2 regions of the Rossellomorea sp. DUT-2 genome follow, and region 2 is predicted to be linked to the other one. Evidence: a T-box and tRNA genes for the amino acid it is inferred to sense, from the RefSeq annotation. Region 2 holds a T-box; the other holds one or more tRNA genes.
The links. A T-box is a leader RNA that pairs with one kind of tRNA and senses whether it is charged. The one in region 2 lies ahead of ileS (isoleucine--tRNA ligase), so its partner is inferred to be a tRNA-Ile.
Positions count from the first base shown of each region.

Region 1: it has a tRNA-Ile gene. The T-box ahead of ileS (isoleucine--tRNA ligase) is inferred to sense a tRNA for this amino acid. The anticodon was not compared.

Region 1 covers NZ_JBQPEO010000006.1:153-4,550, forward strand. The annotation lists rRNA gene rrf (5S ribosomal RNA) at 146-262, shown strand; tRNA gene ACOSV2_RS19515 (tRNA-Val) at 273-348, shown strand; tRNA gene ACOSV2_RS19520 (tRNA-Thr) at 475-550, shown strand; tRNA gene ACOSV2_RS19525 (tRNA-Lys) at 580-655, shown strand; tRNA gene ACOSV2_RS19530 (tRNA-Leu) at 696-780, shown strand; tRNA gene ACOSV2_RS19535 (tRNA-Gly) at 789-863, shown strand; tRNA gene ACOSV2_RS19540 (tRNA-Leu) at 873-961, shown strand; tRNA gene ACOSV2_RS19545 (tRNA-Arg) at 1,064-1,140, shown strand; tRNA gene ACOSV2_RS19550 (tRNA-Pro) at 1,148-1,224, shown strand; tRNA gene ACOSV2_RS19555 (tRNA-Ala) at 1,232-1,307, shown strand; tRNA gene ACOSV2_RS19560 (tRNA-Met) at 1,389-1,465, shown strand; tRNA gene ACOSV2_RS19565 (tRNA-Ile) at 1,470-1,546, shown strand; tRNA gene ACOSV2_RS19570 (tRNA-Ser) at 1,563-1,655, shown strand; tRNA gene ACOSV2_RS19575 (tRNA-Met) at 1,691-1,764, shown strand; tRNA gene ACOSV2_RS19580 (tRNA-Asp) at 1,843-1,919, shown strand; tRNA gene ACOSV2_RS19585 (tRNA-Phe) at 1,971-2,046, shown strand; tRNA gene ACOSV2_RS19590 (tRNA-His) at 2,069-2,144, shown strand; tRNA gene ACOSV2_RS19595 (tRNA-Gly) at 2,165-2,238, shown strand; tRNA gene ACOSV2_RS19600 (tRNA-Ile) at 2,248-2,324, shown strand; tRNA gene ACOSV2_RS19605 (tRNA-Asn) at 2,334-2,408, shown strand; tRNA gene ACOSV2_RS19610 (tRNA-Ser) at 2,416-2,506, shown strand; tRNA gene ACOSV2_RS19615 (tRNA-Glu) at 2,513-2,584, shown strand; gene glgB (1,4-alpha-glucan branching enzyme) at 3,407-4,398, shown strand, end outside.
Region 2 covers NZ_JBQPEO010000001.1:521,662-526,059, forward strand. The annotation lists gene ACOSV2_RS02710 (YlmH family RNA-binding protein) at 1-740, shown strand, start outside; gene ACOSV2_RS02715 (DivIVA domain-containing protein) at 830-1,345, shown strand; T-box leader at 1,396-1,633, shown strand; gene ileS (isoleucine--tRNA ligase) at 1,739-4,398, shown strand, end outside.

The sequences.
Region 1 (4,398 bases), on a different contig from region 2:
AATTGGTCGATATTCGGCTTTCTTGACATCAATTCTTTATCTAGTTTTCAGGGAATGAATTTTATACGTAAATATAAAAAAAGCCTTGAAAAATTATATCTACGCGATATAATAATACTTGTCCTTTAAAAGAGACAAGAAATAGTCTGGTGACAATGGCGAAGAGGTCACACCCGTTCCCATGCCGAACACGGAAGTTAAGCTCTTCAGCGCCGATGGTAGTTGGGGGATCTCCCCCTGTGAGAGTAGGACGTCGCCAGGCTTAATATTTTGGAGGATTAGCTCAGCTGGGAGAGCATCTGCCTTACAAGCAGAGGGTCGGCGGTTCGATCCCGTCATCCTCCACCAAGTTTTTTTACGCAAGTGAAATAAACCAAAGATTTTTGCGCAAGCAAAATATCTCTCCTTGAATTTCCTATATGAAAACAACTTTTCATTAAGTAGTCTTCATATATAAGTAAACCAAGCATACATGCCGGTGTAGCTCAACTGGTAGAGCAACTGACTTGTAATCAGTAGGTTGGGGGTTCAAGTCCTCTTGCCGGCACCATTTTGGTTCTAAATATCATCTTTTCAGATGAGCCATTAGCTCAGTTGGTAGAGCATCTGACTTTTAATCAGAGGGTCGAAGGTTCGAATCCTTCATGGCTCACCAAAGGTTTTTGCGCAGCAAAATATCTTTCCATTTATATCATGCGGGTGTGGCGGAATTGGCAGACGCACCAGACTTAGGATCTGGCGCCGCAAGGCGTGGGGGTTCAAGTCCCTTCACCCGCACCATTTATTTTGCGGAAGTAGTTCAGTGGTAGAACACCACCTTGCCAAGGTGGGGGTCGCGGGTTCGAATCCCGTCTTCCGCTCCAGAAGATTTTGCCGGGGTGGCGGAACTGGCAGACGCACAGGACTTAAAATCCTGCGGTAGGTGACTACCGTACCGGTTCGATTCCGGTCCTCGGCACCAAGATTTTTTGCGAAAGCAAAATAATCTTCAATGGTTTGCGTAAGCAAAATATCTTTCCTTAACTTGCGGTTGTCAATAAGGAAAGAACAATAGAATCATTTAGCGCCCGTAGCTCAATTGGATAGAGCGTTTGACTACGGATCAAAAGGTTAGGGGTTCGACTCCTCTCGGGCGCGCCATATATTTCGGGAAGTAGCTCAGCTTGGTAGAGCACTTGGTTTGGGACCAAGGGGTCGCAGGTTCGAATCCTGTCTTCCCGACCACTTCTTTGGGGCCTTAGCTCAGCTGGGAGAGCGCCTGCTTTGCACGCAGGAGGTCAGCGGTTCGATCCCGCTAGGCTCCACCAAATTTTTTTGCGAAAGCAAAATAAACGTCATTGATATTTGAGAGATTCATCTATCAATTAATTTGATATTAAATGTATCTTGGCGGTGTAGCTCAGCTGGCTAGAGCGTACGGTTCATACCCGTGAGGTCGGGGGTTCGATCCCCTCCGCCGCTACCAAAAGGGACCTTTAGCTCAGTTGGTTAGAGCAGACGGCTCATAACCGTCCGGTCGTAGGTTCGAGTCCTACAAGGTCCACCAAGTACCATTTCATTACGGAGGAATACCCAAGTCCGGCTGAAGGGATCGGTCTTGAAAACCGACAGGGGTGTAACAGCCCGCGGGGGTTCGAATCCCCCTTCCTCCTCCATATTTTATTCAGTGGAAATTTCATATTTATATCGTCGCGGGGTGGAGCAGTTCGGTAGCTCGTCGGGCTCATAACCCGAAGGTCGCAGGTTCAAATCCTGTCCCCGCAATACCATTTTTGACTTAGATAGGATAATCCTTAATGAGTCACGCATGGATAGTTATTTTCGCTATCGCGAAAAAACTTTGGTCCGGTAGTTCAGTTGGTTAGAATGCCTGCCTGTCACGCAGGAGGTCGCGGGTTCGAGTCCCGTCCGGACCGCCATTTTCTTTTTATAAGATTATGGTTCATAATTAAATATTTCACTCTAAGTAAGGCTCAGTAGCTCAGTTGGTAGAGCAATGGACTGAAAATCCATGTGTCGGCGGTTCGATTCCGTCCTGAGCCACCATTTTTTATTTGAAGACATTATGGCGGTTGTGGCGAAGTGGTTAACGCACCTGATTGTGGTTCAGGCATTCGTGGGTTCGATTCCCATCAGTCGCCCCATATCTTCTTATATAAATAGTGCGGGTGTAGTTTAGTGGTAAAACCTCAGCCTTCCAAGCTGATGATGAGGGTTCGATTCCCTTCACCCGCTCCAATTATTTTTGGGCCTATAGCTCAGCTGGTTAGAGCGCACGCCTGATAAGCGTGAGGTCGGTGGTTCGAGTCCACTTAGGCCCACCATTTCATTATTCCGCAGTAGCTCAGTGGTAGAGCTATCGGCTGTTAACCGATCGGTCGCAAGTTCGAATCTTGCCTGCGGAGCCAATAATATGGGGAAGTACTCAAGTGGCTGAAGAGGCGCCCCTGCTAAGGGTGTAGGTCGGGCAACCGGCGCGAGGGTTCAAATCCCTCCTTCTCCGCCATATTATGGCCCATTGGTCAAGCGGTTAAGACACCGCCCTTTCACGGCGGTAACACGGGTTCGAATCCCGTATGGGTCATCTGAAAGAAGACTATCATTTTGATAGTCTTTTTTTATTGTACAAAGTAAAATTGGCGGTCATTTTATTTAAAATAAGTTAAAAACATGACTTAATGAAGCGATTTAATTGAATATGGAGCCAGATCGGGATTAAAATAAGCGGTTTTACATGAGAAAGCATGCTTCTACATCTGTATGAGGGATATATTATCGACTTTCCAACATATATTATCGACTTTGGCCACTTTATTATCGACTTTCCAACATTTATTATCAACTTCTACACTCTTCTTATTAGCTCGAATTTTTCAATACGATAATCGGAAGATGTGAGGGGATATTCAGTCAGTGATCATCGAAGAGTAATAGGCATCAACCACCTCTTAATCTCCCCATTAATCTTCTCAAAGTATTGAATAACCCCTACCTCCTCAAAGATTACACTATGCATGATTCCTCCTTTATTGTCCCATAAAACAGGTTTTATCCACCCTAAGAAGCAACTGCAAGACTTATCATCGATTCTTAATCACTCCTCCATTCGACACCACAGATTCCTCACCCTTCCACCTAAAACGATACAAAATACCTGAATCCTTCTGCATTTCCTTAAAATTTCACTTTTTTAATAAAAAAACTTTCGACAAATTATGCTATGAATTCAACACGTTTCCCCTATGTTCTTCCAATGTAAACCTTACCATTTAGTAAGACTTTCCAAAAGCGAACCATTTTATCATAAGTATGTAGGAAATTGTCGTAATTGAGCGACGATAATAAAGAGGATTTTGATGAAGTTGAAAGAAAGTAGTAAGTAGATTGAAAAAATGTAGGTGAGTTGATGAACGCAATGACCATATCAGATTATGATGTTTTTTTGTTTCATGAGGGAAATTTGCAGCAGGCCTATCAGTTTATGGGTTCACATGTGAGAAGAGATTCCACTGGGACCTATACAGAATTTTGCGTTTGGGCACCGAAAGCAAGACATGTTTCATTGGTTGGATCTTTTAATCATTGGAATGGAGCCGGGTATGAACTTAGACGGCGGAATAACGAAGGTTTATGGACAATTCGCATTGATGGGGATCTATCTGGAGAAACGTATAAGTACGAGATTACCACTCTATCCGGTTTAAAGAAGCTTAAGGCGGATCCATACGGGTTTGCTTCTGAGAAGCGTCCAAATACTGCAAGCGTGGTGTATGAGCTGCAGGGATTTTCCTGGGAGGATGAGAAGTGGCTCGAGGATCGAGGCAGTTCGACGGTCTATGACAAGCCTATGGCGATTTATGAAGTGCATTTGGGCACATGGAAGAAGAAAGCGGGTAAGTTTCTTTCTTATAAGGAATTGGCTCAGCAATTAATTCCTCATGTGAAAGAACAAGGATTTACACATATTGAGTTGCTGCCTGTCACGGAGCATCCGTTTGATCGTTCTTGGGGGTATCAGGGTACTGGTTATTATTCTCCGACTAGTCGCTACGGCTCACCTCATGAATTGATGGCGTTCGTGAATGAATGTCATTTACATAATATTGGCGTGATTTTGGATTGGGTCCCGGGTCATTTTTGTAAAGATGCCCACGGGTTATATGAATTTGATGGTTCGTTTGCTTATGAGTATGGAGAGGAACGGGACCGTGAGAATTATACGTGGGGAACAGCGAATTTTGATTTAGGTAAGGGGGAAGTGAGAAGCTTCCTGATATCGAATGCACGGTTCTGGATGGATCTGTATCATATTGATGGCTTCCGGATTGATGCAGTGGCCAATATTATTTACTGGGCAAACCAGGGAGAGCTTGCTCCTAATGAGGGAGCCTTACAGTT
Region 2 (4,398 bases):
ATGAGAAAGAGTTTGTGGATGCTGTACTGGAGTGGAAACTGGCAGTGGAAAACCAATATGCGGCGAAACGAACGGACTTTTTGGACCCAAGGCAGCAGCATATTGTCGAGTCCGTCATTGGGAATAACGATGAAATCATCCTTACCTTCTTTCCGGAAAATACGGAACGGAAAAGAGCTTTATTGTATCCCTCTTATTATCAGCCTGAGGAAGAAGATTTTGGTATTAAGTTATTTGAAATACAGTATCCGTCCAAGTTTGTTACAATAGAGCATAGACAGGTATTAGGGACTCTCATGTCATTAGGGTTGAAACGGGAAAAATTCGGGGATATTTTATCTGAGGACGATACCATTCAACTCATGCTCGCAGATGAGATTTCTGAATACGTCCGGATGGAACTCACACAAATAGGAAAAGCGAAGATTTCCATGAGGGATATTCCAATGAAGGATCGAATCGAGAGTAAGGAAGAATGGATGGAAAAAGTGACTACTATAAGCTCACTGCGGTTAGATGTCGTTCTCGCAGCAATCTATAATGATTCCCGCCAAAAAGCTCAAACATTGATCAAAAGCAATCATGTAAAAGTCAATTGGAAGACGGTCGAAAATGCCTCGTTTGAAGTAGAAGCCGGGGATGTAATTTCAGCAAGAGGGTATGGAAGAAGTAAGTTAATGTCAATTGAAGGAAGAACGAAACGGGATAAATGGCGAATTTCTGTTGGAGTACTGAAATAATTTAAGAAAATTAAAGGAATTCTCCCACATACTGTCGAAATTTTAGTTATAATAAATATGTAATTCACCAAGTACTGGAGGTGGCTCCCATGCCTTTAACGCCATTAGACATACATAATAAAGAATTTAGTCGTGGCTTTCGTGGTTATGATGAGGACGAGGTTAATGAATTTTTAGATCAAATTATTAAGGATTATGAAATTCTTATCCGCGAGAAGAAGGAAACGGAAGAACGTTTAAACTCCTTGAATGAACGTTTAGGTCATTTTACAAACATCGAGGAAACGTTAAACAAGTCAATCGTCATTGCTCAAGAAGCAGGGGAAGAAGTTAAGCGCAATGCAATGAAAGAATCGAAGCTGATCATTAAGGAAGCCGAGAAGAATGCGGATCGCATCGTTAACGAATCTTTATCTAAAGCCCGTAAGATTGCCATCGAGATTGAAGAACTCAAGAAGCAGTCAAAGGTGTTCCGAACTCGTTTCAAAATGTTAATCGAAGCCCAGCTTGATTTACTGGATACAAATGACTGGGATCAATTAATGGAATTAGATCTGGACGCAACAGATTTAAAAACTTTAAAAGAAGAAGAGACATTGTCTTGACGAAAAGCGCAATACTTTCATATAATTGAACAACAATCTAAATTGCCATATTGAAGGCTAAGACAGGGACAGTACGTTTCTTATGATATTTCCTTTCTAGCGAGTCGGGGACGGTGTAAGCCCGACAAGGAACAAAGGTACGGAAGATCACCCTCGAGCTCTACTCATGAAATTCACTTCTGGAGAGTAATGAATAGCGTCTTGTTCACGTTACGAATCAAAACGAGTGAAGATCGATTTAGATCTTTATGAGGGTGGTACCGCGGGAAAAGCTTTCTCGTCCCTTTCCAGGGATGAGGAAGCTTTTTTTGTTTCCAGTTGGAATGGCCTGATTAAGAATCGCGGGATTTAGAAAAGATGGCAATTAAGAGAAACGTTTAGGAGGAAGATTTCATGGAGTATAAAGATACATTATTGATGCCCAAGACGGAATTTCCAATGAGAGGAAATTTACCGAAACGCGAACCGGATACACAGAAGAAATGGGAAGACATGAATATTTACCAAAAAGTGCAAGAGAGAACGAGTGATCGTCCTTTATTTGTTCTTCACGATGGACCTCCATACGCCAATGGAAATATTCATATGGGTCATGCATTAAATAAAATTCTTAAAGACTTTATCGTCCGCTATAAATCCATGAGCGGATTTCATGCACCCTATGTTCCAGGCTGGGACACTCATGGTTTACCGATTGAGCAGGCGTTAACGAATAAAGGCGTGAAGCGTAAAGAAATGACTATCGCAGAGTTCCGTAAATTGTGTGAGGAATATGCTTATGAGCAAGTTGATAACCAACGCACTCAGTTCAAACAATTAGGGGTACGTGGTGATTGGGATAATCCATATATTACTTTAAAGCCTGAGTACGAAGCTCAACAGATTAAAGTATTCGGTGATATGGCGAAGAAAGGCTATATCTATAAAGGTAAAAAGCCAGTGTACTGGTCCCCTTCAAGTGAATCAGCCTTAGCAGAAGCAGAGATCGAGTATCAGGATAAGCGCTCTCCTTCCATCTACGTTGGTTTCGCCGTTACAGAAGGTAAGGGTGTTCTTGAAGAAGGGACTCAATTAGTCATCTGGACGACAACTCCTTGGACGATTCCTGCCAACCTGGGAATTGCCGTGCATGAAGATCTAAGCTATGTCGTTGTAAATGTGAAAGAAAGCAGCTATGTAGTGGCAGAGGATTTATTGGAAGAAGTTGCGAAGAATCTGGAATGGGAAGATTACTCAGTATCCAAAAAGCTTAAAGGTGCGGAGCTTGAACATATGGTGGCAAAACATCCATTATATGATCGGGATTCCCTAGTTGTACTTGGGGACCATGTTACGACTGATTCTGGTACTGGATGTGTTCATACCGCCCCAGGACACGGGGAAGATGACTTTCTGGTAGGAAAGAAATATGGCTTGGATGTGTTATGTCCGGTAGACGATAAAGGAGTCATGACCTCAGAAGCGCCAGGATTTGAAGGCTTGTTCTATGATAAAGCCAATAAGCCGATTACCGAAAAGCTACAGGAAACAGGAGCATTGTTAAAGCTTAACTTTATCACTCACTCCTATCCACATGATTGGCGTACGAAAAAGCCTGTTATCTTTAGAGCTACTGCACAATGGTTTGCGTCAATCGATAAATTCCGTAAAGAACTGCTGGAAGCCGTTAATGAAACGAAATGGGTACCTGCTTGGGGGGAAACACGCCTTTACAATATGGTCAGAGACCGTGGAGACTGGTGTATTTCAAGACAACGTGCATGGGGGGTTCCAATCCCGGTATTCTATGCGGAAAATGGCCAAGAGATCATTTCAGATGAAACCATTGAGCATGTATCAAAGCTTTTCCGTGAACACGGTTCAAACATCTGGTTTGAAAAAGAAGCGAAGGATCTTCTACCTGAAGGGTTCACCCATGAAGGAAGCCCTAATGGGAAGTTCACGAAAGAACAGGATATCATGGATGTCTGGTTTGACTCAGGATCTTCACATCAAGCGGTACTTGAAGAAAGAGATGACCTCAAGCGTCCTGCAGACCTTTATTTAGAGGGCTCTGACCAATATCGCGGATGGTTTAACTCTTCCTTGACTACAAGTGTAGCAGTGACGGGTAAAGCTCCATATAAAGGCGTGTTAAGTCATGGATTTGCTCTTGATGGTGACGGAAGAAAAATGAGTAAATCATTAGGGAACGTAGTTGTTCCTGAAAAAGTGATGAAGCAGCTTGGAGCCGATATCCTTCGCCTTTGGGTTGCATCGGTTGATTATCAATCAGATGTTCGGGTATCAGATCCAATCTTGAAGCAAGTGGCTGAAGTGTATCGTAAAATCCGTAATACGTACCGTTTCTTATTAGGAAACCTTTCTGACTTTGATCCAAGTACCGATGCGGTATCCTTCGATCAATTAAGAGAAGTGGATCAATTCATGCTTGTGAAGTTGAATGATCTTGTGAAAAATGTGAGAAATTCATACGACAAATATGAGTTTGCAAGCATCTATCACGCAGTGAATAATTTCTGTACGTTGGATTTAAGTTCATTCTATCTAGACTTTGCGAAGGATGTTCTATATATCGAGTCAGAAAATCATTTCGAACGTCGAGCCATTCAAACTGTGTTATATGAATCCCTGGTTGCTCTTACGAAACTGATGTCTCCGATCCTTTCTCATACAGCTGATGAAGTGTGGGCGTATATCCCTGGAGTAGAGGGAGAAAGTGTCCAACTGACTGATATGCCTGAAGTGCAAGAGTTAAGAAATGCTGATGAGTTGAAGAAGAAATGGAATGCATTCCTGGAGTTAAGAGATGATGTATTAAAGGGTCTCGAAGAAGCTCGTAATCAGAAGATGATCGGGAAATCATTAACGGCTAAAGTGACCCTGTACGTGAATGATGAAACGAAAGCTTTACTCGCTTCCATTAAGGAAGACTTAAAACAATTGTTCATCGTGTCCGCCTTTGAAATCGGTGGAGCAGTGAACGCGGCACCAGAACATGCATTAAGTCTTGGTGAAAACAATATTGTCGTCGAAAAAGCTGAGGGTGAAAC